2 regions of the Paenibacillus allorhizosphaerae genome follow, and region 2 is predicted to be linked to the other one. Evidence: predicted binding sites of a transcription regulator. Region 2 holds the regulator's gene; the other holds the start of a gene.
The links. Region 2 encodes Rex, which represses fermentation and respiration genes when NADH is low (regulators of the CRP and FNR family bind a similar motif). Its sites were predicted from a motif close to TTGTGAAATATTTCACAA; they were not measured.

Region 1 (14,827 bases), on a different contig from region 2:
TGTATTAGGTGAAGGCAAAATTCCAACGGAACAAGTTAATCTTGAAGGTGAACTTTACAGGTTACATCCATATATCTGGGTTATAATGATTGGAATTGCTGTAATAGGAACGGCGACGTTCTTTGTTTGGAGAAAAGCAAGAAAGTAATTATTTCGGATTGAGGAGATGGTTGGCCAACAGCGGAGTAGCATAATAAAAGCCGAGTAGATGCAGGATCATTTCCTCGCGGCTACTCGGCTAATTTGCGCTCCCATCGTCAAAGCAGGCCAGCGCTATCTCATCGGAAAAAACTCCTGCAGCGCACGGTTGGCGTTCACAATAAAAGGGAATTCGATGTATTAAAACATACAATATGCGTCTTGTTTATAATCAACCTGGGGTCCTGCAACAAGTATCAAGTTTGTGAAGCAAAAAAAATTGCTTAGCAAGAAAGAGTGGCGTATACGGCAAGTCGTTTCGAAGCCAAGCCACGATTGTACCAATCAAGGCCGAAGAGCCGTACCAAATGGCGATGTCTTTTTGAAAACCGGCCGATAAATAGTAGGAGTCACCATCCATTCTCTCTATTTTTGCAGTAATCAATTCTGTCAGAAGCTTCAACAGACGATCCGTAAAGATGGGGGTCTGTTTGGCAAGAATAACTTTGTAAAATTTCGCATGTTCTGCAATATGCTCGAGCAAATTAACCAGCATCGTCAGCTCTTCTTCTTCCACGGAATTCGGATTTTCCGGCGTTTTTTTCAATACCCTATAAATCTCTTCATTCATTTCGTCTGCCATTTTTTCCAGCATATCCGGAATGTCCCGATAATGAAGATAAAAGGTTACGCGGTTGATGGTGGCCCGCTGGGCGAGGCGATTTACCGTTATTTTCTCTATATCCACTTCCTGAAGCAAATCAATAAAAGAATCCTTAAGCAACTGGCGTGTGCGAAGTATGCGGGGGTCCGTGCGAGCTGTTGTATTATCCATCCTTTGCTTCTCCCTTCCTTATTCATATAGAAGCTACAATTTCACGATTTTGATCGCTATGTGTTGCTTGTAATTATGAGTCTACCCATATCATCTATTTTATATGATGTTAATTATACAACACAGTGTAATTTAAGTCTACGATGTCCAAAACAATAAACTACAAATTCCAGGCATTGCGTCTTATTACTTCGAGATAAACAACAAAAAAAGAATTGAATGCATGATAGTTTACACCGCGGCAAAGAATGTAGCTTGTAAGTACAATAATGTCAGGATAAAATAAATTTACATTGTGTAAATTATAAAACATGGTGTAAATTTAGTCTGAGGAGGAATTGGTTCAATGAATCAAAATATCCTTTTGAACGAAATTTCGAAGCTGAAGTCGAAGCAATCGCAATGGGAACCTTTTGCTTGGTACAAAGAGATGAGGGAGAACAGCCCTGTCTTTTACGATGCCGAACAGGATGTCTGGAATGTGTTTTTATATGAACATGCCAAGCGAGTACTGTTTGATCATGAATTATTTTCCAATAAAAAAGAGCGAAGCTTAATCCCCACTCCCAGTAAGAGTTTTGATAATCGAAGCAATGTTAATATGGTCGATCCGCCGGAACATCGAAAACGTCGCGCTCTTCAATCCCAAGCGTTCACTCCCCGCAGCCTTAAAGAGTGGGAACCTCGAATTCAAGCCATTGTTGATGAATTGATAGCGGATATGGAAGGCGAATCAACGTTGGATATTATGGAAAAGCTGGCGATCCCTCTTCCGGTGACTGTCATCGCAGAGTTGCTCGGTGTTCCTTCCAAAGATCGTCGACTCATTAAATCCTGGTCTGATATCCTGTTTCTCCCTTATAATAAAGAAGCTTTTGTCGATATCGACCAACAAAAAAGGCAGGCAATGAAGGAATTTCGTGATTATTTGTTTCCCATCGTCCAAGAAAAACGGAAGCATCCTGTGGATGACATTATCTCTGACTTGACGAAAGCCGAACTGGAGGGGGAACAATTAACGGATGAAGAAGTGGTCATGTCCGCCATCGGACTGCTCGGTGCGGGGAATGAAACAACGACGAAACTGATTTCCAATGTCTTTTATTGCATATTGTTTGACAAGCCGGGTATTTATCAGGAGTTGAGATCCGACGTATCATTAGTTCCCAATATGATTGAGGAGGTACTGCGCTTCCGTTTTACGGCTCATATGGATCGCAGGGTAGCTCAAGATACTAATGTTTTTGGGCATGAGATGAAGGAAGGGCAAGTAATCGTAGCGTGGATTGGCTCCGCCAACCGGGATGAATCCGAATTTGCCCATGCGGAAGAGTTTGATATTCATCGTCCGAATATTCAACACCATCTCAGTTTTGGATCAGGACCGCATTTCTGTTTGGGCGCCCCGCTAGCTCGTATGGAAGCGCGCATCGCTTTGACCGCATTTGTCAAACGTTTCGCCGATATTCGGCCGGTGGCGGGATTCGAGGTCACCGAACATTTAGCCGATTCGGTGTTAGGACAATCTCTTGAGAACTTGCCTATTATGGTTGACCATAATAAGTAATACTATTATATAGTGAAACAATCGATCACCAATTGCTTATCCAAGAGACAGAAGGGCCGCTTCTGTCTCTTGATTAATTGCTGTGATTTGGAATTATTCAATAAAATACATCTTGCCGTCAACTTCGATGGATACGGAATTTTGCACGAGATCCTCTTTCAATTGCTTCGCATAGGTAACGACTCGGTTCACGTCCTCTTTATCCAGCTTTTCCGCGAAGGCATATACGATCGTCACTTTTTCTTTGATCAATTTTTTGTCTTTGTCCATCCAAGCGCCTGTTCCCTCGACGGCCGTAGCGCCGCCGAACCAGTCTGAAAATTGCGCAAGCGCCTGATCAACGAACTTTTCATGCGCTTCTTTACTGATGGGTATATCTCCTTTGATCGTGGAAGGAACATAAATTTTTACGACATGGTCCAGATGATATTGCCCGTTCAATGCACTACTAGAGACGCTGTCCGCATTGGCCGATGATTCGGATGCACTGAATGATTGCTGTACGGGTACGATCAATAAGGCCAATAAAAATGCAAATGATAGTCCAATGGTCCAAAATCTTTTCTTCACTAAGCCGATCTCCTTTGCTTGTTCGATATTCCAATACCAACTGGGCGGTATGGTATGGAAATATTATACAGGCGGCTGTTGTTGTGGTTCAATGGGAATTCCGTATTAAAAAAAGGGGAATTTTGTAATGTGAAAAATCTATCAGTCCAAATGGCCAGAGTCTGCCAGCCTACCAGGCTGAGGCCGGAGTCCGATTTAGCGGAATGGGGGATATGATCGTAGTCATAATGTGAGTGGAATCACAACTCGAAGGAAAGTCTCCGGTTAAAATGAGATATGTACGAAATTAAAACGGAGGTATTAATATGATGTATACAAATAGGAGTTATTCCGCGGCAAACCAGAGCAATGCATTGCCATCCCTTTACGAACAAATTGGAGGAGCGGATACGATCGATCGGCTCGTTCACGCTTTTTACCCGAAAGTGTATGGGCACCCGGCCCTTCAACCGTTATTTCCAGACGGCGTTGAAGAAATTCGGGCCAAACAATATTTGTTTCTGACCCAGTTTACCGGTGGGCCGACGTTATATACGGATAAATACGGATTCGGAAACATGCGGGAAGTGCATGCTCATTTCCGGATCACACCCGAACGCGCTGAGGCATGGTTGTCCTGCATGCGCGAAGCAATGAACGAGATCGGATTGAACGAATATCCCGGACAAATGCTTTTTCAGATGCTGACGAACGCCGCCCATCGGTTTGTGAATACGTTCCATGGCGGGGAGGAGCATGCTGATAATTAACAAATCGATTTGGAATATCGCTAAACCAAGGAAGCATCCCCAGGTGGGTTGCTTCTCTTTTTTTACCCTTATCGAATGAATTCAAGATCATCTATCCCTGTACCTTTATGCAAATCTAAATGTCAGAAGCTTGATTTTAATGTCCGGATGCGCTAAGCCCAGTGACACATATCACTGTCAACAGTTAATTAATATGGTGTTATTAATATATGAACGAAGAGAAAAGGAGTCTATCACAGAGAGGGGAAGATCAGATATGCTGTCCGGGGTGATTTTGGCAGGAGGCAAAAACAGTAGAATGAACGGGCAAAACAAAGCGTTTCTTGTTCTGGATCACATGACCTTTATTGATCGGCAAATTCGTGAAATGAATAAAATTTGCAGTGAAATCGTCATCGTAGCGATGGATCCAGCACCGTATCTGCGTACGTTAGACCGAGGAATCCGGATTATTACCGACTATTTTCCAGAAAAAGGTCCGCTTGGAGGAATGTTTTCGGGACTAACTCTGTCGTTTCATTCAAACGTATGGGTGGTCGGATGCGATATGCCCTTTATCTCGGCCGAGGCAGCCGAGCTCATGTTATCGTGTAAGAAGGATGCCATTGATGCGGTCATTCCTTGGATCGGCAATCAAGTATATCCGCTCCATGGCATATACGACAAAAGCTGTGCCAAGCCGATTCGAGAACTCCTTAAGAATGATGAGGTCTCGTTCTCGGCAATGCTTAAAAAATTGCTATGGTGTGAACTGCCAGAAGCGTTATTTAAAGAGAAAGAGATCGATCCCCGTTTTGTTACCGCAATTAACACGCCGGAAGATTATGAACAAGCGGTTTCCTTTTACGAATCGCTTCAAATGAATTATCGGTTGGGTCTGTAGTGTGAGGCATGTCGCAGCGAGAAGATTGTGAAAAACGCAACATAGAACTTACTCATCGGATAGCGGCGGACTGGCAAAGATAAACCTGATATAAGGAGTGTATGTGTATGACGGAACGGCTTTCTTATTCATTCGGTTCGGGCGCCACGCACGTTACGGCTGATCCCGCTTGCGCTTTCGCTCGTTTGCGCAATGAACATAATCACTTGTATGACGTTATAGATTGCCTGGAAACAATGGCCAGCCAGCTCAAAAATGTAGCGGAGCGTAATGTGCGTCGTGAGCGGCTGAAGGAACTGAGGGACACAACGCTAGCTTTACTGGCGGAGTTGGACGAACATTCAGACTGGGAAGATACGCAGCTGTTCCCGTTCTTGACGGAATATTCTCAGTTACCGATCCGGCCGGTCGTGACGACTTCGCTATGGATGCTGGAAAAGGAACAAGAGCTGGCTGCGATGTATTTCCATCTCTTCCTGGAGGAGACCGAGCAAATCTTCAGGAATCCGGATCCGTCCGGCATCGGGCGCTGTACCGAGCAACTGCTGCAGGCATGCCGTTTGGTTAAAAGCCATTTGCAAATGGAAGAAGAAACGATTTATCCCTTAATGGCCGAGCTGCCGGAGTAAGCTGAAAGTTGGAAGACAAAAAACCTACTATCCGCAGATAACCTCCGCATAGTAGGTTTTTTGTCTGGTCCCGGATGGCGACGCGGGCTTCCGAAACGTCGGCGTAATTGCCTATTCAGGAAGATATCAGGATTTCGGATAAATAAGGCAGCTGTTCTTGCAGGCAGATCAACTCCCGATTCGTGTATGCCTCTGAAGTGCGTCTTGCTATGAACAGCAGACCGGTTACCTCGTTTAAAGGCATAACCGCGGCTGTTTTAAGTTTTTCGGCCGTCAGCAGCGGGCATTCGTACATCACCCTGCCACTGTGATCCGTTTGTTCGTTCCATAACACGGGTTTGCCCGTTCTAAGGGATAAGCCGTCGGGTCCGGCCCCTGGCTTCACAGCCATTCTCTTGTAGCGTTCGCTCCGGTTGCCGTAAGCATATAGCCACCGAAATCGCTGCTCGTTCGGCAATGCCAACGATAACGCGGCGAAATGGCTTGAAGTTTTATGACACAGGCGCTCCAGCTCGTTTGTTATTTTTTGCGTGATCAGGGGCATCTCTTGGGCCACCTCCGTTCCACCGTGAAGCGAGATCACCATTCGTGCTCACATCAATTATTGTAGTTCTTTTTGGATCGTTTGTAAGTCAGGGAATTCCCTTAAAAGTACATCAGGAAAACTTCCCTCATTTTTGCCGATTTCCCGATAGAAGTGCCAATCTATATGGGGATTTCCTGTGCTGAACCTCACAACAAAATAAGGACTTTTCTCTTGAAAGATCAGTGGAACTCCCGATAAAAAAAAGATTCGAACAGCGCTATGATTAGATTAACAAGAAATTGAAAGGGGTTCGTGTGCAATGCCCGAAATCCAGCGAAGAGGAATTGACCAGGTGTTATCAGTTGAAAGCCTTGATAAACTGAAAAGCATTATGTATACAAAAAGGGTAGAAAAGGGAGCCTATCTTTTCTGGGAAGGGGATGCCGCCGACAAATTATACTTTGTTATCAGCGGTCGCGTAAGGACTACGAAAACCTCGGACAGTGGGAGAAGCTTTACGATGTATCTTCATCAACAAGGTGACTTGTTCGGGCAGTTGGATCCATTTCAGGATTCGGTTCACAGTTTCAGCGCGGAAGTGACGGAGAGCGGCAGCATCGGAATCATCCAGCGTAAGGATGCAGAAGTGCTGTTATGGCAGCACGGGGATTTGGCTATCGAGTTTATGAAGTGGATGGGCCTGATGCATCGTTTGACGCAGACCAAGTTCCGGGACTTGCTCATGTTCGGGAAACCTGGCGCGATATGTTCCCTTCTCATCCGGCTCAGCAATACCTATGGCGTAACGACCGAGCACGGTATTTACATTGATTTGAAAATAAACAACAGTGAAATGGCGGATATGATCGGGGCTACCAGAGAAAGCGTCAACCGGATGCTGAGCGACTTGAAGAAGGAAGAAGTGATTGAATACCAGGACGGACACGTCGTTATAAAAAAACTTGAATTTCTTCGAAATATATGTCAATGCGAACATTGTCCAAAGGAAATTTGCAGAATGTAATCGGACTTTCGGCTCCGCCATTAAAGATGTGAGAGGGAAATCTAGTTGAAAATAACCATGCGTGGAGCAAAGGCTACAATAAAGACAGATAGCAACGATCCATGCCTTTGGGGAGGGAATCCAATGGTAACATTACCGGTAACGGAGCCTGCTCATCCGACGGAATTGTATCATGCACTGGTCCGTTTGAAGGAAGAACACGAGGCCTTGAAGCAGGCGATCTTTCAGCTGGAGGAGCAGGCAAAGACCGTGATTCGTTCCTGCGATGCGGAGATGCGGGTCCGGACGCTTCGAAGTTTGGTGCAGGAAACGTTTCTGTTGAACACGAAGCTTGAGGAACATTCCATCTGGGAGGAACAAATATTATATCCGTTTTTAAACGATTACTTTCATAAGAGCGCAGGTCCGTCCATCATTCCGTCATTTTGGGTGCTCGAAAAGGACCACGAATTGGCAAAAGCGTATTTGGATGCCTTTACGGATTTGGCGGAAGCTTTGGTTTCCTCGGATGACGACAAGATCGTCGGTACGGCGGAGCATTTGACTCAAGCATGTCATATTCTGAAAGGCCATCTTCATATGGAAGAAGAGCTGGTCTACCCATTGACAGAACAAATATTGACGGATATGGATTATTTCTTTTCCTAGGGAGCGGTGAGCTGATCGCGACACAAAATCATATCCAAATGAGCATGCGTTTAGATTACGATATTATGGCCGATTTTTTCGCGAGATGGGAAGGAACGACGCTTTTCAACAAAGTCGCGATGCGGCCAGGCAGTCCGACGAGTGCGGGCCTATGGCAAAATAAGCTGCTGTTCGGACTATCCGGGAACCCTTCGGCTTGTTACGTCGGATTCGAGCTGTTCGTCCGTCCCGTCTTGTCAAGTATGCAAGCGAGTGCTGAAGTAACGGCCCAAGAGCATACCGCTTTTCTCGCTGAAGATTATTTGAAGGTGAACGCCTACGCACGATATGTCAGGGGCGTTTGGTTTAGCGAAAAAGGCATGATCTATGTCAGACCGGTTGGAACTGATAAGTCGAGCGCCGTCGTGACGATAAAGGATGCCAACTGCCTTATCGTGGTACCGCCGACGAAAACGGGAATCCGGGCTGGAGATATCGTCAAGTTCCTTCCCTTGGAAGGAGCGATGGTTCATTAAAAAATGGGCAATCCGCATATTTCGCGGAAGGGACGAATATACGATGGGGGCATACGGAAGAAGATCGTTATCGTAGGTGGCGGCATCTCCGGGCTCAGCACCGCTTTCTATATGAGAAAGCTGGTAGAGAAGCTGCAAATTCCAGCTGACATTACTCTTGTGGAAAAAAACGGACAATTGGGAGGTAAAGTCACAAAACGATAAAAATGATTCGAATTTTTCTTACCAAACAAAAGGTGCAATATCCGAAATTTTCAATTATAGGTAGCTTACCAATGCCACTTTGTTGTCCGGTTCGTAATTTAAGAGTGAAATTATTTAGACAGATATAAGTCTAGTTAGAGATTTAACGGAACAATTTCCAACAGCACAAATGATTGGAGACAAAGGATATGTCGGGCAAGAATTAAAAACTGAATTAAGTAAAAAGAATACTCAGTTCTCTACACCATAGATATGATATTCATTACCGCGGGTACTGCATTCTTCCCGCGGTTTTTTCCGCGGTGTAAGCACGTGCATTAACTGGGCAGCCGTAAACCTTGGATTCCCTACGATGATGATCAAACCAAGGTTTACTTTGTGATATGTGTCACATCCAGCCGATCGCGATTCTGTTAGTCTATGTACGAAAGGAACACAGAACGATAAATTGCGGAGGGATGAACTCTATGTTTTGCTATCAATGTGAACAAACCGCCAAAGGCGGCTGTAAAGTGATCGGTGTCTGTGGGAAGGATGAGAACATTGCGAGCTTGCAGGATACGATGATTTTCGCATTGAAAGGAATCGCCGCATACGCAACGCATGCAAGACAACTCGGTTACAGCGACCCTGAGGTTGACCGGATTACACACGAAGCGTTATACATGACGCTCACGAATTCCAATTTCAATGTGCAAGAGCATATCGATATGGCGATGAAAGTGGGCAATGCCGCCGTACGCATCATGGATGTGCTGGATCAGGCCCACACGACGCATTTCGGGATTCCGCAGCCTGTAAAGGTATCACAAAATAAAATCGAAGGGCACGCAATTGTCGTTACCGGCCACAATCTGTATGCGCTTGAGGAGCTGCTGAAGCAAACAGAAGGAAAAGGCATAAATATCTACACGCACTCTGAGATGCTTCCGGCGCATGGATATCCGAAGCTGAAGAAGTATTCTCATCTGAAAGGGAATATCGGTAAAGCATGGTTCGACCAGCGCCGCCTGTTTGAACAATTCCCGGGTGCGATCCTGGCGACAACCAACTGCGTCATGCCGATTAAAGGAACCTATGCGGATCGGTTCTTCTCGTATGACATCGCCGGTCTTGAAGGCGTCACCAAGATCGTAGAAAATGATTTTACGCCGCTTATCGAAAAAGCGTTAATGCTTCCAACCGCAAGCGTTGAATCCGAGCAGGTGCTCACGACAGGCTACCACCATGAAACTGTTATCGGGCTCGCCCCGGAAATTATCGATGCTGTTAAAGCAGGCAAAATCAGACGATTCTTTGTCATTGCAGGCTGTGATGCCCCGGGAAGCGGCGGCGAGTATTACCGTGAGCTTGCCACCTCACTGCCAAACGATACGGTTATTTTGACGACTTCCTGCGGAAAATTCCGCTTTAATGATATCGACTACGGAACCGTGCAAGGAACGGACATCCCGCGGTACATTGATCTGGGGCAATGCAATAATTCCGGCTCAACGGTTAAAATCGCCTTGGCGCTGGCGAATGCATTCGGTTGCAGCATCAACGACTTGCCGGTCAGCATCGTGCTCTCCTGGTTTGAGCAAAAGGCCGTCGCTATTCTGCTCGGATTGTTCAGCTTAGGAATTAAAGATATCCGTATTGGCCCCAAGCCGCCAGAATTCATTACTCCCGGAGTCATGAATGTTTTGGTCAATACGTTTGGCTTGAAATTAATCGGCAACGCTCAAGAGGATATGGAAGAGATGCTATCGTTGTCTCATTAATACGGTTCACAAGAAACAAGCAGGCATTTCTTGAGGAGGGATGGATCATGAATCACCCGTTATCGACAGACATGCTGCTCGGTCATACCACAGATACACTGCTCAGGCTGAGTGAATACATTGAGCAGTTACGGAAGGAACATGTAAAGCTGCAGGAGAGCCTGCTCGAGTTGTACGGCATGGCCAAAATGATCGGTTTCAACCAGGATGCCGTCAATTGGACGGGAACGCTGAGAGACCTAGGAAGGAAAACGGTAAACTTCAGGGATGAATTGGCCGCTCATGCGAAATGGGAAGAAGAGAAAATGTTTCCGATCGCGGTATGGTATTTCGGGGAAGAACCGGGGCCGCTTGTTATGATGGAGCAGGAACATGAACTGCCGATGCAATTTTTGGATGCTTACATTGATGCCGTGAAAGATAGCGATGGCCCCATCCGATGTTCGGAGGCGAAGGAAATGGCACTGTATTTGCTGCAGGCCAAAAAGATTTTGGAGGGGCATTTCAAGCTGGAGGAAGAACTGATCACGGCGCTCGCCGATCGTTCGAATGCTTTAGGTTTTTAAATAATTAGTTCCACTGTTGCCCTTATGGCCTTTATTCGGCCCGAGGATTCTCGAGGAAGAATCCGGGGCAGCGTTCTTGTCATCAGTGCAGTCCATGTTGAAAGCGCAGTGCAAACGAATCATTTCGTTTGCACTGCGCTTTTTTTTAGGTATTGTTCGATGATTTGCAGGGGGGAGTCCCAAGCTCACAATTTTCTATTTCGTTTTCTTTTCAGTCACCAAAGTATTATATCCGGTAATGAGATTACTATAGGAAAACGGTACTTCCCGGCTTACAATAATAGCATCGGATCCGAAGTACGAACGACAGAAGGGGAGTGGACAACGGGTGCAAGGAGGGGTTGTCGATCAGACCCTGAGCCGGGAAGCTGCCGCGGGATGCAAAAGCATTAAAAGCACGGGCCATTTTCGCCAATATTGGGATTTATATCTCATTATGGTTCGTTCAGAAATACGCTTTTGATTAGTCTCTATAAGATTGTATGGGGATTCCCCGGCCCGATGAGATTACTATAGGAAAGCAGATCTCATTATATTACACTAAATTTACCGGATTCTTTGAATCCCACTATAGGAGGTATGAAATTGTGGACAAACGAATCATCATGCCGGCCATGCCGATACCGTTGTACGATGAAGTCGACGTGCTTGTTGCGGGTGGAGGACCCGCAGGCGTCGCCGCCGCGTTGGCAGCTGCGCGGTGTGGTGCGTCCGTTTTGCTTATAGAGCAGCGAGGGTATCTTGGAGGGATGGCTACCGTTTCCCAAGTTCCGGCATGGTGCCCTTTCACCGATCATAAGAAGCCGGTCATTCGGGGAATCGGGCTCGAAATATTGAATGAGATGAAATCGCGAATGGAGCCGGAATTTCAACAGCTGTGGAGAGACAAGCTGGATTGGGTGCCGATCGACTCCGAAGTGCTGAAGAAACTGCTCGATGACAAAATGATCGAAGCAAACGTGCGAATGTTGTACCATACGTTCATCAGCAATGTACTGCATCGGGAGGGGAAGGTCGAAGCGGTTATTTTTCATAACAAATCCGGTACGTTTGCCGTCAAAGCAGGCATCTATGTAGATTGCTCGAGCGATGCGGATCTTGCCTATCATGCGGGAGGACAGTTTGCCAAAGGCGGGGAGGAAGGCGAACTTCAGCCGGGGACGATGTGCTTCGTCATGAGCAATCTGAATCGTCCGAAGTACATGGAGTATTGCAAGGAATTCGGTGGAAGTCTGAAGCATGCCATCAACGAAGCGAAAGCCAAAGGGACTTTAAACGTTGTACGCGATTGGGCGGGCATCTCCTGGGTAAACGATCATACAGCTGGCTTCAACTTCGGGCATATTTTCGGAATTGACGGCTCCAGAGCGGAGGATTTAACCCGGGGGGCCATCGAAGGGCGGGCGTTGGTCCATCATATCGTCGAATGGCTGAAGCGTACCATTCCGGGCTTTGAAGACGGATACCTTGTACTGACCGGAGAGCAGATCGGGATCCGGGAAACAAGACGGATTATCGGCGATGTGATCGTTACGGCGGACGATTTCATGGATTGCCGCAGCTTTCCGGATGATATCGCCCGCAATGCGTATTTCATTGATATTCATATGGCCAAGCCGACAAGCGGCATGACAATCGCCCATCTTCCTGCCGGAGAATCCCACGGCATCCCTTATCGTGCGCTGCTCCCGGTCGGCATCGACAACGTTATCGTGGCGGGACGCTCGATTTCAACCGATCGTGCGACGCAAGGCTCGACCCGGGTAATGCCGAACTGCTTCGCAATGGGAGAAGCGGCTGGAACCGCTGCGGCGCTGCTGACAAAGCAAGGCTTGAACAGTACACGCAGCATGAATATCGATGAGCTGCAGAAGCAGTTGGTTCGTCAAGGCGCGTGGCTTGGCAACGAGGTCCATGCGAAATACGGGGGGAAGGATGCCAAAAGATGAGGGATAAGCTGGCGGTTCAGTTGTATACCTGCGCAAAGAATGCGAGCAGGATTTTCCCGGCGTGCTTCGCGAGCTGAGCAGAAGGGGATGGGCCGGTGTACAGTTTGCCGGTTACCACGGACACGAGCCCGGGGAGCTCGCTGAAGTGCTGAAGGAGACGGGACTCAGGACCGCAGGGCTGCATGTCGGGTATGATCAGTTGGCGACAGGTCTGGATGCCATAGTGCAGGATGCCGCCATTCTCGGGACCAGGGATATTATATGTCCTTTTGTCCAGCCTGTCCGGCGGACGGAGCAAGGGTACCGGGAGACCAAACGAACGCGCCGAACTTGTTTCACTCGGAGATTTCCATTGCGTCACTAAAGGCAGGCAAGCACGTGTTTTGCGAAAAGCCGGACGCGGTCAGTCCCGAGAGGCGAAAAAGATAGCGGATGCTGCCAGAGATAGCGGAAAAACGATGATGACCATGAGAAATAACCGCTTTACGCAAGCTGCGCAATATTTGAAAAACTATATCTCGGAAGGGCATATGGGAGAAGTGTATACCGGCCGTTGCGGCTGGATTCGCCGAAGAGGAATTCCGGGGAAAGGCGGATGGTTTACGACGAAAGAGCTATCCGGAGGCGGTCCTCTGATCGATTTGGGTGTGCACATGATTGACCTTTCCGTTTGGCTTATGGGCAATCCAAAACCTGTCGCCGTCTCTGGCCACCTACACCAAGTTCGCCAATAATGAAATCTCTGATTCCGTACACAGTGGGTTCGGTGAAAAGCAAGCAGGCGGTACGTTCGACGTTGAAGACTTGGCAATCGGCTTTATTCGCTTCGAGAACGGTGCAACCTTACAAATCGAGTTCAGTTGGGCTTCAAATATCGGAGAAGAAATGAACTTCGTGGAGCTGAGAGGAACAAAAGCGGGATCCAGCATTAAGAAAGGCGAACTTCGGATATTTTACCGAGATGGCGGGCCAGCTGACCGACATTTCGCCTGTTATGGGCAAAAAACCTGTAGATGCGCATGGAGCATGTCGTTCAGCTGCGTGCAGAACCCGTCCTTACGCCGGAGCACGGGGTGGATATGAATAAAATCCTTAATGCGCTTTATCAATCGGCTGAGTTAGGAAGAGAAGTAAGGCTATAAGAGACGGCGGTTGGTAATAAACAAGGACACGAATGTAAAGAAAAATAGTGCGCAATGAGGGAGTCCGGCACAACGTTTGCCGGATTTTTTGTGCCTACGAATCAGTCAACACAACCGGATTGTAAACTCTCCGGAGAATGTACCCGAACATGTTACAACCGATGTTCTTTGCGGTACTGCATAGGGGTCATCTGAAAGTTGCTCTTAAATACGCGGCTTAAATAGAAGCCGTTCAAATAACCGCAGCATTCCGAGATTTGATCCAGATTCAGATTTGTTTCCGTGAGCAGCCTCTTGGCTTTTTCTAACCGCAGGGAGGTCAAATACTTCATCGGAGAGATCCCGAGCACGCCCTGGAATCTTCGGCACAGCTGCATCCGGCTCAATCCGATCTCTTGTGCGACAGCATGAAGGCTAAACCGCTCGAACGCTTTCGATTGAATCAGCTTGACCGCCTGTTGAATGAGATGGTCAGCAGGCTGTATACGATCATCGTTAAGCAGCAGATTTATTTCCTCGCAATAGAGCAGCCAAAGATGGTGTAGGGTGTGGCTGCGGCTGACCTTGCTCCATCGTTCATTCAGGGGACTGTATCGTTTAAAGGCAGCGTAAATGTCCATCAACCGATCCGTGTCGTGCAGGCTGACCTTGCCTACCGGAATGGAGCCGTGCTGGTCCGGATGAATAATATGGCCCTCATCGTCCATCCAAACCATCCGAAGCACAAATAGGGAGACGGGGGAGATGACGACACGCCGGAATACGACACCGGGAGGACATAATACAAGATCGCCAAAGGAAGCGGTTGCATGGCAGTCCTCGATTTCAAAGTAAAACGAGCCTGCTTCTACGGCAAAAATAAGCCATTCTTTCTGAATGCTTTCGTACTGGAAAAACTGCTCATGGTGCACAAAATACCTGTAATAGGTGAGACGCGGTATATGGCCGCATAGCGGAAAGATTTGCAAGAACGCTCCCTCCAGAAATTTGATTCCTGGCATCCGTACATAGGTGCATGAACAGCTGTTTTCCGTTAAAAAGTATATAGTTCATTTTACAATAGTGCATGGAAAAGTGAAAGGGCTTTCAAATACAATAAGGATGGTAGCGGGCCCGCTG
Region 2 (14,827 bases):
AAAACTGTACTCGGGCGTTGTCGAATTTAGATGACATCTTATACAAACTTTGGTATAATGTACGTTGCAGAGGCGGTATCGTAATGAGCTGCACTCTCCAGTTTGCTTAATGAAGGAATGTTTAAGTTCATGCAGTGCAAATGCACAGCATAGCAACATTTCGGAATATCAAGAAAAGCGAAATGATTTGGATCGGCAGCTTTTCTTACAATTGAATCGTTTTTGTAATATGTCGGATTCTGCTCTGAGCCAACCGGACCGAGACAGAAGGATCATATGATGTTTGCCATGTGAACCTTTTAGCCACGTTATGCCGGCTGAAAGGTTTTTTTGCTCATTGCAACAATCCGGCCTCTGCACGCAATACTAACGGAAAGACAAATCCACGAAAGAAGCAGGTGAAACGGATGGAAGCGAGAAGACCGGTAACAACAGCAAAGTTGAGAAAAATGAAAGAAGATCGAGTGCCGATTAGCGTCATTACGGCTTACGACTATCCTTCCGCCATGTTGGCGGAGCAAGCCGGAATCGATGCAATCTTGGTAGGCGATTCATTAGGCAATGTCGTGCTCGGCTACGACTCAACCATTCCTGTAACGTTAGAGGATATGATATATCATACGAAAGCGGTGACCCGCGCGGCGAAAACGAGCTTCGTGATCGCAGATATGCCGTTTATGACCTATCACGGCAGCGTCGATCAGACGCTGCGCAATGCGGCCCGATTGATGCAGGAAGGGCTCGCCAAAGCGCTCAAGCTGGAAGGCGGGGCGGAGATCGTTCCGGCAGTACAGGCATTGACGCAGGCAGGCATTCCGGTCATGGCCCATATCGGGCTCACGCCGCAGTCCATTCATCAGATCGGCGGCTATAAAGTGCAGGGCAAAAGCTCCGCTCAAGCGGAAAAGCTGCTGGAAGACGCCAAGGCGTTGGAGCAAGCCGGTGCTTTTGCCATTGTGCTCGAGCTTGTAACGGATGAACTTGCGGCACATTTGACGCAGACGCTGTCCATTCCGACGATCGGCATCGGCGCGGGCGCTTCCTGCGACGGGCAGGTGCTAGTTTTCCACGATTTGCTCGGGTACGCCGCGGATATTCATCCGAAACGGTTCGTCAAAACGTACGCCCATATCGGCGAGGCGATTCGAAACGGAATTCGCCAATATGTAGACGAGGTGAAAGGCCGCAGCTTTCCGGCCCAAGAGCATGCGTTCCACATGGAGGATGAAGTCGCAGCCAGTCTGTACGGCGGAGGCGGCAGCTCCGCGCAAGCCGAACCGGCGTCGGCAGAAGAGAAACGCGTAAAAGAGCCCGCTGGACAGCGCGAATAAACAAAGGGGATGAACGGCCCATGATTATATGTCGTACGATAAATGAATTGCGCCAGGCTATTCGCCAGCATCGTTCTTCGCACCTTGACAGCAAGGTCGGGTTTGTGCCGACGATGGGATATTTGCATCGCGGTCATGGTTCGCTGCTGGAGCGGGCGCGCGACAATTGCTCTTTGGTGGTGCTAAGCATTTTTGTCAATCCGCTGCAGTTTGGGCCGAATGAAGATTTTGAGAGGTATCCTCGCGACGAGAAGCGGGATCTGGAAGTCGCACAATCGGCGGGAACCGATATTGTGTTTTTGCCGCAAGTTGCCGAGATGTACCCGACTCCGACGAAAACGGTCATCACCGTATCCGGCGTTACCGAAAGGCTGTGCGGCGCATCCCGCCCCGGACATTTTGACGGAGTGGCAACCGTAGTTAGCAAGCTGTTAAATATCGTTCAGCCCGATTTCGCTTATTTCGGCATGAAGGATGCGCAGCAGGTAGCCGTTATCGAGCAGATGGTTTACGACCTGAACATGCCCGTGACGATTGTGCCTTGTCCGACGCTTCGCGAGGAGGACGGTCTTGCGCTTAGCTCACGGAACGTGTATTTAAGCGACGAGGAGCGTCGCCAGGCAATCGTGCTGTCCGCGGCGCTCGCCGATGCTGAAGCATTGATGCAAGACGCTGCAGGGTTAACTCCCGACCGGCTGCAAGCAGTCGTCGTCGAACGAATTCAATCCGCTTCCTTGGCTCATATTGATTACGCGGAAGTTTTATCGTATCCTTCGTTGGAGCCGATCGATTCATTCGAAGGCGCTGACCGCATCATCGTGGCGCTCGCCGTGAAATTCGGCAAAACGCGCCTGATCGACAACCGGATTTTGCACATACCCGCTTAAATGAAATGTAGGAGGCGAGAAGCCGTGTTTCGCACCATGATGAAGTCCAAAATTCACCGCGCTACCGTAACTGAAGCGAATTTGAACTATGTGGGCAGCATTACGATCGACCAGGATTTGTTGGAGCTTGTCGATATGCTGCCCAATGAAAAGGTGCAAATCGTTAATAACAATAACGGCGCGCGTTTTGAAACGTACATTATTCCGGGTCCCCGCGGCTCAGGCGTCATATGCCTGAACGGAGCGGCAGCCAGACTCGTCCATCCCGGCGATAGCGTCATTATCATATCCTATGCTGTTATGACGGACGAAGAGGCGCGCACCCACAAGCCGCAAGTCGCCATTATGGGCGACAATAACAAAGTAGTCAGCGTACTGAAGGAAGAAATTCATTCCACCGTGCTGTAAAGAGAATGAAACCGGACGGCCGGGCGCACAATGTAGATACCATTGCAACGTTCAACACATCCGCCGCTGCACATTCGCAGTGACTCGGTTGCAAAAAAGAAGCTCAAGGTGGGATACGGCATATGTTTAATCATCTTTTTGCTTCCATGAACGAAATGCTTGACGAAGTGGCGTCCGAGCTCCCGTCCGCGACCGGTACAAAACGGAAAGAATTGCAGGAAAAGCTGCGTACGTTAAAGGCGATGAGCGATACTTGCATTGAAGAATGGCTGCTGTTTGAGGAAAAATGGGCCAAAGTAGCGCGTCAAACGGGCGATTCCTTGTTAAACTTGGCGGCGGATCCGTTCGATCCCGAATTTTCCGGAAAACGAAACGATCAGTTTATCCGCGGCCAAGGTTATTATAAGCTACACATGTTTAATGAAGCGATTGATGCGTTTGCGCCGCTCGTAGACAAGCAGCCGGATTTCAGCTTGGCCCGCATATACCTCGCCATGTCTTATCTACGCAAGGGCGAAGCCGAGGAAAGCTATTCGCACTTTCACTTTTTGTCCCAATTGACCGATAACTTGCAGCTGAGAGCCATTTCTTACAACGCCATGGGCTGCATTCAGGCGCAGCAGCGCAATATGGAAAAAGCGTTCGAGTTTTTCAATCTGGCATACCGGACCGATCCTGTCAGCGTTCAGCCATTAATTGACCTGGGACTTTGTTCCGAGAAAAAAGGCAGCCTGCAGTTTTCCCATACGATATCCCGCGGTTTAAAGTAAGGCGTGCAGGTTAAGTTTGCTATTCCCTTTTCCCGTTACAATTGGTATGCTTATGAGGAATGCGGGAAATGAAGGGATTGACTGGCACCAATGAAATTTGCTGTGTTGGATTTTGAAACGACAGGGAGCACGGCGACGGATCGAGTTATCCAAGTCGGGCTCTTTATCATAAACGATCATGAGATTACGGACAGGTATACTTCTCTCGTCAATCCGGGTATGAGTATACCTTCTTCAATTACAACGTTAACGGGAATTAACGACGAGATGGTGAAAGATGCGCCCTCGATCGATTCGGTCATTGCGGAGATGGTCCCTTTCCTGCAGGAATCCGTACTGGTCGGGCATAACGTTGGGTTCGACCTCGCATTTTTACAGCGCGGACTTGACGAGAGCGGATATTTTTCCTTCGACGGCCGGGTGCTTGATACGATGGACGCGCTGCGCGTATTGTTCCCAGGCTTATCGAGCTTGCAGCTGAGCGCCGTGTGCCACGAATTCGGCATTGAGCACGAGCGACCGCACCAAGCGGACAGTGACGCCGAAGTGACGGCGCTCATTTGGCTCCAATGCGTAGAGCGGCTGCAAAAGCTTCCGTTATTAACGCTTCAACGGCTCGAGATGGTGTTCGACGATTCCGCCGCTAACGATTTTGCTTGGTTTCTGCATGAAATGATACAATTTAAAGAGTCGCTGCCGCATCAAGATTCGGAATCAGAATCCTACTTTCGTCAGTTTGCGCTTCGTGTCGGCGACTGGGGAGAGGAAGAAGCGGTTCGCAGCGAAGTGGATATTCAAGCGATGCCGGGGGAGTTCGGCGATTTTTACAACCATTTGAAGCAGGTGCTTCAGCAGCGGTTTGAAGCTTATGAAGACCGGGAATCCCAAGTTCAAATGCTGAAAGAAGTTGAATCCGCATTCGAACAGGGGAAGCACTTGATGATCGAAGCCGGTACAGGTACGGGCAAGTCGCTTGGATATTTAATCCCCGCGCTCTTTTACGGATTGAAGCAAGATAAAAAAGTGGTCGTCAGCACACATACGATCAATTTGCAGGAGCAGCTTCGCGAACGGGATGTGCCCTTGCTCCAGCATTTGTTTCCTGTCGGGTTCAAAGCCGCGGTATTGAAAGGCCGAAGTCACTACTTGTGCCTCCGCAAATTCGAGCACAAAATCAACATGCTTGACTTTGAGAACGGCCGTGACGATCGGATTACCGCCGGACAAATGCTCGTTTGGCTTGGAGATACAGAGCGCGGCGACGAAGAAGAACTGCATTTTGCCGGCAAAGGCAGGCAGTTTTGGCATACCGTTCAGAGCGATTCGGAATCATGCTTGAACCGCAACTGTCCATGGTTTAAAAAATGTTTTTATCACCGCGCGAAAAACGATGCAAATACAGCGGATGTGATCATAACGAATCATTCCTTGCTGTTCACCGACATGATCGCGGAAAACCGGCTGCTGCCCGGGTATAAGCATCTGGTGATTGACGAAGCGCATCATTTTGAAGAAGTGGCAGGCAAGCATTTGGGCATTGAGCTGCATTATCACAGCTTAATGAATACGCTGTTTTGGTTGTATAAAGATGCGCGTTCCGGACAGCTTTCGACCCTTCGTTCGCGTATTCATATATTCGAGGAAGAACGGCCGAAAGCATGGTGCGCGGTGATCGATCAAGTCATCGATCATTTGATTTCGCTGAAAGAAGAATGGGATCAAATTACGGAGCTGTTTTACCAGCTTGTCGCCTCCCGCAGCGATCCGTCGCAAACCGAAGGCAGTTCGTACGTATACCGCGTAATGAAAGATTCGCTCCCTGCGGGTTGGGATAAACTGGCGTTGATCGAAGAGAACATGCATTCGGGATTCAACGAGGCATTGAAGCGGCTCGATAAAATGCTCAGCGAGATGAAAGATCATCAAGAGGAATATAACATTCAAAGCCTCGTCACCGACTTGGGTGGAACCGTGAAGCAGCTGCAGCGCCATCGCGACGCATTGCATTTCTTCATCACAATGCCTGACGACAATTATGTACACTGGCTGGAAGCGGGCAGCTATAACAAGAACCGGTCCTTGCTTCTTACATGCGTTCCGATTGATGTGAGCGCGTTGCTTCGGCAGCATTTCTTCGATGCCAAAGATAGCGTAGTGATGACCTCCGCCACGTTGTCCGTAGGCAAATCGTTCGATTACACCTGCGATCAATTAGGGCTGAGGCGGGAGGATGCCGACGGCGGCAAGCTGAAGACGGTGCTCCTGCCGTCGCCATTCAATTACCGTCAGCAGGCGCTAGTCGCCATCCCGCGCGACTTTCCTACGCTTCGCGGCGGAAGCAGCGGCGAAAAAGAGTTCCTGGACAAACTGATACCATCGCTTGCTGAGGTGGCGCTGGAAACGAAAGGCCGCATGCTGGTGCTGTTCACCTCAAATCGGATGCTGAAAAACACGCATACCGCATTGAAAAATATGCTTGCTCCGTTTGGCATCAACGTGCTCGGCCAGGGTGTGGACAGCAGCAACCGGAGTAAGCTGACGCGGCTGTTTCAGAACAGCCCGGCTTGCGTACTGCTCGGGACAAGTAGCTTTTGGGAGGGTGTCGACATTCCCGGTGATGCGCTAACGTGTCTGGCGATCGTACGCTTGCCCTTTCAGCCGCCCAATCATCCGCTGGTCGAGGCCAAGACGGAAAAGCTCAAGAAGCTGAACCAGAACGCTTTTATGAAATTGTCGGTACCGCAGGCGGTGATTCGCTTTAAACAAGGATTCGGCCGTCTTGTGCGCACCGCTTCCGATAAAGGGATCGTCATTATTTACGACACCCGGGTCATTGATACAACGTACGGCAAATACTTTTTATACTCGCTGCCGGGTCCGAAAATCGAACATATGCCCTCGAATCAGTTGGTGCCAAGAATAAAGCAGTGGATGGATGTGAACGAAGCATGACGAAAACGATGAAAATTTCCGAAGCGGTCGTTCGCCGGCTGCCCGTATATTTACGGTTTTTAAATGAATTGCATAAAAAAAACGTACAAACCGTATCCTCGCAGGATTTGGGGCAAAAATTGGACCTGAATCCTGCGCAAATTCGTAAAGATTTGGCTTATTTCGGGGAGTTCGGGAAAAAAGGGATCGGGTACGACGTCGATTATTTGATTGAAAAAATAAGGCAAATTTTAAAACTGGATAAAGTGATCCCCGTCGCATTAGTCGGGGCCGGCAATCTGGGCCGCGCTTTATGCAATTATAACGCTTATTTAAAGGACAATATGAAGATCGTAGCCGTGTTCGATGCGCTTTCGAACAAAGTCGGGGAATCGATCAACAATTTAAAGGTCAAACCGATGCAGGAGCTGTGCCCGACGATCAAAGAATTGAACGTGCGCATCGGCATCATTACCGTTCCTGCGGCGGAAGCGCAATCCGTGGCGAACCAATTCGTGGAATCCGGAGTCGAAGCGATATTGAATTTTGCGCCGATTATTATAAAAGTGCCGAACGAGATTCGGGTGCATCACGCCGATTTTACGACCGAGCTTCAAAGTTTGGCATATTACTTGGATTAGATAAAAAAAAGACAAGCCTGATCGCGAGCCAATTCGCTGCAGGCTTGTCTTTTTCGTTATTACGATGAGAAAACGAAGATGACTTTGTAAATGAGATAAGCGAGCGCAATGCTAATGGGAATCGTAATGATCCAAGTCATGATCATCCGGGTAACCGTCGCCCATTTGACGTCATAAAACCGCAAAACCGAACCGGTCCCGATGATCGATGAAGTAATGACATGCGTTGTCGACAAAGGCATACCCATATGCGTGGACACTTGGATGACGATGGACGAGTTCAGATCGGAAGCGAATCCGTTGATCGGTTCGATTTTCAACAATTTCTTGCTCATCGTCTTAATGATTCTCCAGCCCCCGATCGATGTGCCAAGTCCCATTGCCGTAGCGGCCGCGAGTTTGACCCACAGCGGCACATCCAGATCGGTTTGGTATTCCATTGCTACGAGCGCAAATACGATAATTCCCATCGCCTTTTGAGCATCGTTGCCGCCGTGGGAGAAGGAGAGCAGCGCCGCGGAAACGACTTGCAGGTAGCGGAAAACGCGGTTCATTTTCGTGCGAGACTGATTGCCCGTAGCGAGGATCAGCTTTTTGATAATCCACATCACAAGAAAGCCGGTACCGAAAGCAACGATAGGCGAGAACACCAGAATCAGAACAATCTCCTTAAAGCCTGACCAGTTGACGGAGGAAACCCCTGCACCGGCGATGACGCTGCCGGCGAGCGAACCGATCAAAGTGTGCGAGGAGGAAGACGGGATGCCGAAATACCATGTAACCAGGTTCCAAATAATGGCGGACAACAGCGCTGCAATAACGATGTGCATCCCATTCTCGATCGTAGCCGGATTCGCCACTTTGCCGCCGACCGTTTTGGCTACCTCCGACGAAAAGACCGCGCCGACAAAGTTCAGCACGGCGGCCATCATTACAGCGAAACGCGGCGATAGCGCCCTTGTCGATATCGAAGTTGCGATCGCATTGGCCGTATCGTGAAAACCGTTAATAAAATCGAACAAGAGCGCAAGTGCAACGATGATAATCAATATAGTTAACATAAATTCCTCCTACGTGAGCTTGGTTGTTCCAAAATTTGCTTACTTGAAGGAACAACGTCAGGAGTATCGAAGTACAACGCTCTCCAAAATATTCGCCACGTCTTCGCAAGCATCGGTCGTTTGCTCCAGCCGCTCATACAGCTCTTTCAGTTTAAAATCATGGTACGGGTCTTTCGGATTCGTAAATATTTCGCGAATGCCTTCGCGCATTAAACGGTCCGCCTCATTCTCTAAACTGTTAATTTGTACCGTATGCTCCGTAAGCTGCGAATATTTTTTTTTGGACAACAGCTTGAAGGAATCAAGGATGTGCTGGCAGCTCGCCACAATCACTGCGGAAAATTCTTTCATATACTTGTCCGAGACGGTGATGTTTAAATAATCGAAACGGGCGATCGTCGCTTCAATGCCATCGATCACATCGTCGAGCTTGGAAGCGAGTTCCATAATGTCTTCACGGTCGATCGGCGTAATGAACACTTTGTTCAAGCCTTTGAATATTTGATGCGTAATATTGTCGCCTTTGCTCTCGAGCTCCTTCAGCTTCGGATAGTACGTCGCGGGCGGCTCGTCCCCCATAACGGCGGTGCGAAACATTTGCGCCGCTTCCAGTGTATTCTCCGAGGCATGGATCAACAGAAGCAGAAAATCGGTATCGTCTTTTTTTGAAAACAGCATGATTTTTCCTCCTAAAATTGTTCTTCTCTGTATTTTTTTGTGTTGCACATGCACAGACCCCTACACTGAAAGCAAATGGAACGAGTGAAATTTGTAAGATTTATGTAGAAAATTTGTAAGATTTCACACAAAAATAAAAATAACATACTACATCATGGGAATGCAATCATAGTTTCACCCGTTTAAAGGATGTTCATGAACAATTTCTTATAAGAAGCCATACTAATTTATAACAGTACATGCTTGATTTTACGAGCTTAAAGGGGTACATTGGAGGATGGAGTCGCAATCGGAAAGTAAAGGACGTGTAGCGAAAATGACTAAAACAATCATTTATAACGGTACGTTTATAACGATGAATGAGGATTCGCCTTTGATTCATGGATACATGGAGATTGAAGGCAACAAGATTACATATATTGGTGAGCAGCTGCCGCAGCCGCTGGAGCAATATACGGAGAAGGTAGACGGCAAAGGGAAATTATTTTTACCGGGCTTCGTCAATACGCACGGGCACGCCGCGATGTCGCTGCTGCGCGGTTACGGGGACGATATGGCGCTGCAAGTGTGGCTGCAGGAAAAAATGTGGCCGATGGAAGGGAAGTTCACTTCCCACGACGTAAGGATCGGGACGATGCTGTCGCTGCTGGAAATGATCAAAGGCGGGACGACGACGTTCGTCGATATGTACGATCATATGGATCAGGTGGCGGAAGCGTCGGCGGTCAGCGGGATTCGTGCATGTTTGACCCGCGGGGTTATCGGCCTTTGTCCGCGTGACGTTCAGGATGCGAAGCTTGCCGAAGCGATTCAGTTCGCGAAAAATTGGCACGGACAAGCCGACGGCCGCATTACGGCGATGATGTCGCCGCACGGTCCGTACACTTGCCCGCCGGATTATATCGAAAGAATCGTCCAGGCAGCGCATGATCTCAATTTGCCGATGCATACCCATATGTCTGAAACGGCAAGAGAAGTGCAGGATAACGTAGACCAATACGGCTTGAGACCGGTAGCGCATCTGGAAAAGCTCGGCGTATTCACACGTCCCACGTTAGTCGCTCATGCGGTACATTTGACGGACGAGGAAATCGAACTGCTCGCTAAATATGATGTCCGCGTGTCGCATAATCCGGGCAGCAACTTGAAGCTGGCAAGCGGCGTTGCGCGCGTGCCTGAGCTCCAAAAGGCCGGCGTGCTCGTATCGCTTGGAACCGATGGCGCCGCCAGCAACAACAACCTCGATATGCTGGAAGAGATCAGGCTGGCCGCTTTGATCCACAAAGGCGTATCCGGCGATCCGGTAGCGGTTGCCGCTTGGGATGCCTTAAAAATGGGGACGCTCGACGGGGCGAGATCAATTTGGCTCAATGACGTAGGGGCGTTGAAAGAAGGCATGAAGGCCGACTTCATCGCAATGGATATGGATCAACCGCATTTTTACCCGCGGACCAATATGATTTCTCATGTCGTTTATTCGGCTTCTTCGCGGGATGTGACGGACGTATGCGTCGATGGTCGTTTTATTGTCCGAAACGGCGAGTGCTTGACGCTGGACGAAGAAAAGGTAAAATATGAAGCTCAGCAATGCTTTGAACGATTAACCGCGGAGTAATGCGGCATGGTGATGCAGACCAAGTGGAAAGTGATATTGCTGCTCTCGGCAATCGTGATCGTTGCTGTTGCTTTGTCAAGCTGGTTCTTCAACTCGGTTATGAAGGAAGAATGGAATAGGGAGCGGGCCGCGGTGTTGTCGGCCTACGAAAAGACGATTTTGACAAAGGCGGTCAAGGTCGATCGCTTTGTGGGCCAAAAGCCGTACACGGTCATTCAAGGCGAAGATAAAATCGGACAGCCGGTGGTCGTATGGGTGGCGGAAGATGAAATTCGTTCGGAAATGGCTGCGGGGGGCATTACGGCGCAGCAGGCCGAGCTTGCAACAATGGAACGGCATGCCGATGCCACAATCGTGAGGGCATTGCCGGGCATCATGAACAACGCACCGGTATGGGAAATCTTTTATAAGCTGCCTCCCGGTGAAGAAAAGAAAGACCAATATTTTTATGATTATTATACGTTTAAGGACGGGCAGTTAATGGATACGTGGAGATTGTCCATCCGATAATGATAAGGCTGCGAGTGCGCAATAGATGCGTATTCGCGGCTTTTTTTATATATTATGATCAAAAGTCGTTGATTCAGAAGCTTTTATTTTATTGTTAGGTCAGCCCGGAGATATTCGTTTGGCCTTATTGTGGATTGGATAGGTTGCCACTCATTGCATTCGCTTTGATATATATCATGTGATATACTCATGGTATACAAAATATGATATATTCATAGAAAGGGGGACGTTATTGAATGAAAATACGTCTCTTGCCTGTCTTGACGAGTGTTGTAATTTCAGCCGCTGTACTCTTTGGCGGATATTTCGGATATCAAAGTTATGCGATGGAAAATCCTTTAAATAAAGTCGTTTCTTCCATTCCCGGTGTGGAGCTGGTTTCCATGAATCTCGGTGGAACGGAAGCGTCGATGGAGCTGAAGCTGGCGCCCGGAACGAGTCTCCGGGAAGTGTATGATCGTATCATGAAAGACGGCGGAACGGCGCTTGGCAAAAAAGAGCTTAATCTGAAAGTCGTAAACGCCGATTCTCCTAAGTTGGATGCGTGGTGGTCTTCGGCTTTATTCGAAGTCGCTCAGGCGATGGAGACGAAGCAGTATGCGAAAATCCCGGCTGCGCTTGAAGCGCGTGCGCAGCAGAGCGGCGGCGGTTTAAAAGTAGCGACGGAGATGGATAATAAGTTTGTGTACATCACGCTTACCGACGGCGCTAACAGCAAATATGTTATGCTTCCTCGGACGCCGGCCCAATTGGGGGTGTGGCCGAATGAGTAAGTACGGAAAAGAAATAATGATCGGCGCCGTGCCGGTTCTCATTGCTTTTCTATTGTTTATTGGCGTAAACATTATTCCGGTATTATTTATGACCGTTATTTTAGGTACATTTTTGTTTATGACGCGCGCCCGAAACGGTATGAGCGTCGGTTCCGACCATAAATCGCGCAGCAGGGCGCCGAGCTATTTGACATTTGACGAGATCGGCGGTCAAGACCGCGCGAAGCGGGAGCTTCAGGAAGCGCTCGATTTCCTGATTCGCTACGAGGATATACAGCGGCTCGGGATACGCCCGCTCAAAGGCATATTGCTCACCGGGCCTCCGGGAACGGGGAAAACGCTGATGGCGAAAGCCGCGGCGCATTACACGAACTCGATCTTTATGGCGGCGTCCGGCAGCGAATTTGTCGAAATGTACGTAGGCGTCGGCGCCAGCCGGATTCGCGACTTATTTAAAGCAGCGAGAGCACAAGCCGTGAAGGAAAACAAGAATAGCGCGATCGTTTTTATTGATGAAATCGACGTCATCGGCGGTAAAAGAGACGGCGGCCAGCATCGCGAGTACGATCAGACGCTCAATCAGCTGCTGACGGAGATGGACGGAATTCATACGACCGAAACGCCGCGAGTTCTCATTATGGCCGCTACGAACCGGAAGGAGATGCTCGATCCCGCACTGCTTCGCCCTGGACGCTTCGACCGGCATATCGAAGTTGATTTGCCGGACAAAAAGGGCCGCGTGCACATTCTTAACATCCATGCGAAAAACAAACCGCTTGCTCCGGAAGCCAATCTCGAGTCGATTGCGCAGGAAACGTTTCATTTTTCCGGGGCGCAGCTTGAGAGCGTCATGAACGAAGCGGCGATTTATGCAATGCGCGATGAGTCGGAGAACATCCAGCAGCGGCATCTGTCGCTTGCGGTAGATAAAGTGATGCTGGGCGAGAAGACAGACCGTGAATCGACGAAGGAGGAGCGGGAGCGCGTAGCCCTACATGAGCTCGGACATGCGATAGCGGCGGAGCTTGTACGCCCGGGTTCCGTTTCACAGGTATCGCTTAGCCCACGGGGCAAGGCACTCGGTTTCGTGCGGCATAACCCGCAGCAGGATCAATATTTGTACACGAAGGAACAAATCGAGCATCAAATTATGATCGCCCTTGGCGGTGCCGTTGCCGAAGAGATGTTTTACGGCGGGCGCAGCACAGGCTCGCGCAACGATTTCGAGCAGGCGCTGAACATGGTGCGAACGATGATGGATTCCGGGCTTACCAAGCTCGGCATTATCGACCGCGACATGGTGACCAAAGAGGAATTGATGAAGGAGAATGCATCGATTCTTGAAGAGTTGACGCAAGCCACGCGTTCGATGCTTGAGCAGCATAGGGAAGTGTTCGAACAGTCGCTTGGGATTTTGATCCATGAGGAAGTATTATCAGGCGAGCAATTCAGACAATTGCTCGAGCAATCGAGAACCGTTACCATTTAATTAAGCAAATTGAGATCCGGCGGTGCAAAAACCGCCGGATTTTTCCGTTTTTCTGGCTCATTCGCATGTAATCTATTTAATTCATCAGAAACTAGCAGAAAGTGCAACTTTTTTGGTAGAATTAAGTCTAAGATAATGGTATATTTCGCCAGTGTGTTCCTTAATACGGCATGGAGTACGATGGTGCTCCGGCGTTCCACATAAATCTTCAAAAACATACATAACGAGGTGCAGAAAATGAAGATGATTACAGCTTGGTTCATCATGCTGCTGATGTCGATCCTCTTGCTGCCGACCCTTGCCAATGCCGCTATGCCGTCCGTTCAGCTCTTTATGGACGGTAAGCCGCTCGTTGCCGAGGTTTCGCCGCAGATCGTGGGGGGCAATACCATCGTGCCGGTGCGCATCATCGCCGAATCGATCGGCTCCAAGGTGGCATGGGAGGGCAAAGAGCGCAAAGTAACGATTAACAAGGAACAAACGAGCATCCAGCTGTTCATCGACAAGAAAAACGCAGTCGTTAACGACAAGCAGTACTTGTTGGAAACGGCTCCCGCGATTATCGAAGGTAATACGATGCTGCCGCTCCGTTTTGTCAGCGAACAGCTTGGCGTAGATGTGACTTGGGAGGAAGCGACGCGTTCGGTGTTTTTATATAAACCCAAGCAGGATTCGACCGCACAAGGCAATAATGCAGCGAACGGCTCCGCGCAGGACGGCAAGCCCGGCAGTGCCAACGCAGGCGAGACGTCCGGGCAAAAGGACAACGTGAACGATCCATCGAAAGATTTGGCAGCGGGACAAACCAAAGATCCATCAAAAGATCCGTCAAAAGATCAACCCAAAGATCCGTCCAAAGACGCCTCCAAGGATCAACCGGCATTTTCGACAGACCCCGGAACGACCGTGAAAGCGGGAGATAGCCCAACGGACAATAAAACGGAGAACGCAGGGACGTCCGGAAAGCCGAATACGATGACGCCCCCTGCCACCGGCGGTGACAAAACCGTAAACCCGGGTGAATCGCTCGTACAAGCCATTTTGCTTCAAGGGGATACGGTCACGATAAAAACGACGGACAAGACATTGAAACCGAAAGCTTTTCAACTGGCGGAACCGTACCGGATCGTCATCGACGTGCCGAAGGCCAAGCTTGACGAGTCGCTCGCGGCAAAAGTCGGTCCGAACAAGGAAGGAATTGTGGCTGAAAAAAACGAGCAAGTCTCGCAAATTCGTTATTCGCTATTTTCAAATGAGCCATCTATCGTTAGAATAGTAATAGATTTACCGAAAAAATATGAGTTTTTGATGACGGATGTGCAGCCAACCGGTGAGTTTTCCGTGAAGATCGGTCAAACCGGACAAGTGAAGTCAAAATACAGAGTCGTGATCGATCCGGGGCACGGCGGCACGGACACGGGCGCGATTTCGGTAACGAAGCGAAACGAGAAAGATTTTGTGCTCCCGCTCGCTACGAAAGTGGCCGCACTGCTTCAAAAGGAGTCCAAGATCGAAGTCGTCATGACGCGATCAAACGATACGTTCATTGAGTTGTCGGATCGCGCGGGGAAAGCAAATGAGATCGAGGCCGACCTGTTCGTCTCGATTCACGGCAATTCCGCTACCAAAGAAAACGTGTCCGGGACGGAAACGTATTATTACACACCGCAAAGTCAGGAATTCGCGAACCTGATGCACAAGTATTTGTTGGAAGGAACAGGTTTCCCGGATCG

Region 1: hcp (hydroxylamine reductase) is a predicted target of Rex. The motif match lies at 8,665-8,682, and genes of this name have one in related genera.

Annotation. Positions count from the first base shown of each region.
Region 1 covers NZ_JBHSRV010000003.1:164,462-179,288, reverse strand. Annotated here, with positions in the region: gene ACFQI7_RS14115 (hypothetical protein) at 1-148, shown strand, start outside; gene ACFQI7_RS14110 (TetR/AcrR family transcriptional regulator) at 371-973, opposite strand; gene ACFQI7_RS14105 (cytochrome P450) at 1,311-2,540, shown strand; gene ACFQI7_RS14100 (DUF3574 domain-containing protein) at 2,634-3,110, opposite strand; gene ACFQI7_RS14095 (globin domain-containing protein) at 3,416-3,859, shown strand; gene mobA (molybdenum cofactor guanylyltransferase) at 3,999-4,742, shown strand; gene ACFQI7_RS14085 (hemerythrin domain-containing protein) at 4,850-5,371, shown strand; gene ACFQI7_RS14080 (GAF domain-containing protein) at 5,487-5,915, opposite strand; gene ACFQI7_RS14075 (Crp/Fnr family transcriptional regulator) at 6,217-6,921, shown strand; gene ACFQI7_RS14070 (hemerythrin domain-containing protein) at 7,045-7,569, shown strand; gene ACFQI7_RS14065 (molybdopterin-binding protein) at 7,608-8,084, shown strand; gene ACFQI7_RS14060 (FAD-dependent oxidoreductase) at 8,088-8,288, shown strand; gene hcp (hydroxylamine reductase) at 8,756-10,051, shown strand; gene ACFQI7_RS14050 (hemerythrin domain-containing protein) at 10,099-10,617, shown strand; gene ACFQI7_RS14045 (FAD-dependent oxidoreductase) at 11,205-12,566, shown strand; gene ACFQI7_RS14040 (hypothetical protein) at 12,628-12,930, shown strand; gene ACFQI7_RS14035 (Gfo/Idh/MocA family oxidoreductase) at 12,897-12,995, shown strand; gene ACFQI7_RS14030 (Gfo/Idh/MocA family protein) at 13,025-13,300, shown strand; gene ACFQI7_RS14025 (AraC family transcriptional regulator) at 13,861-14,676, opposite strand.
Region 2 covers NZ_JBHSRV010000002.1:726,780-741,606, forward strand. Annotated here, with positions in the region: gene ACFQI7_RS12070 (biotin--[acetyl-CoA-carboxylase] ligase) at 1-34, shown strand, start outside; gene panB (3-methyl-2-oxobutanoate hydroxymethyltransferase) at 408-1,331, shown strand; gene panC (pantoate--beta-alanine ligase) at 1,352-2,218, shown strand; gene panD (aspartate 1-decarboxylase) at 2,243-2,626, shown strand; gene ACFQI7_RS12090 (tetratricopeptide repeat protein) at 2,749-3,396, shown strand; gene dinG (ATP-dependent DNA helicase DinG) at 3,487-6,348, shown strand; gene ACFQI7_RS12100 (redox-sensing transcriptional repressor Rex) at 6,345-6,968, shown strand; gene ACFQI7_RS12105 (inorganic phosphate transporter) at 7,028-8,029, opposite strand; gene ACFQI7_RS12110 (DUF47 domain-containing protein) at 8,087-8,707, opposite strand; gene ACFQI7_RS12115 (amidohydrolase) at 9,024-10,322, shown strand; gene ACFQI7_RS12120 (cell wall elongation regulator TseB-like domain-containing protein) at 10,329-10,832, shown strand; gene ACFQI7_RS12125 (hypothetical protein) at 11,069-11,605, shown strand; gene ACFQI7_RS12130 (AAA family ATPase) at 11,598-13,094, shown strand; gene ACFQI7_RS12135 (N-acetylmuramoyl-L-alanine amidase) at 13,332-14,827, shown strand, end outside.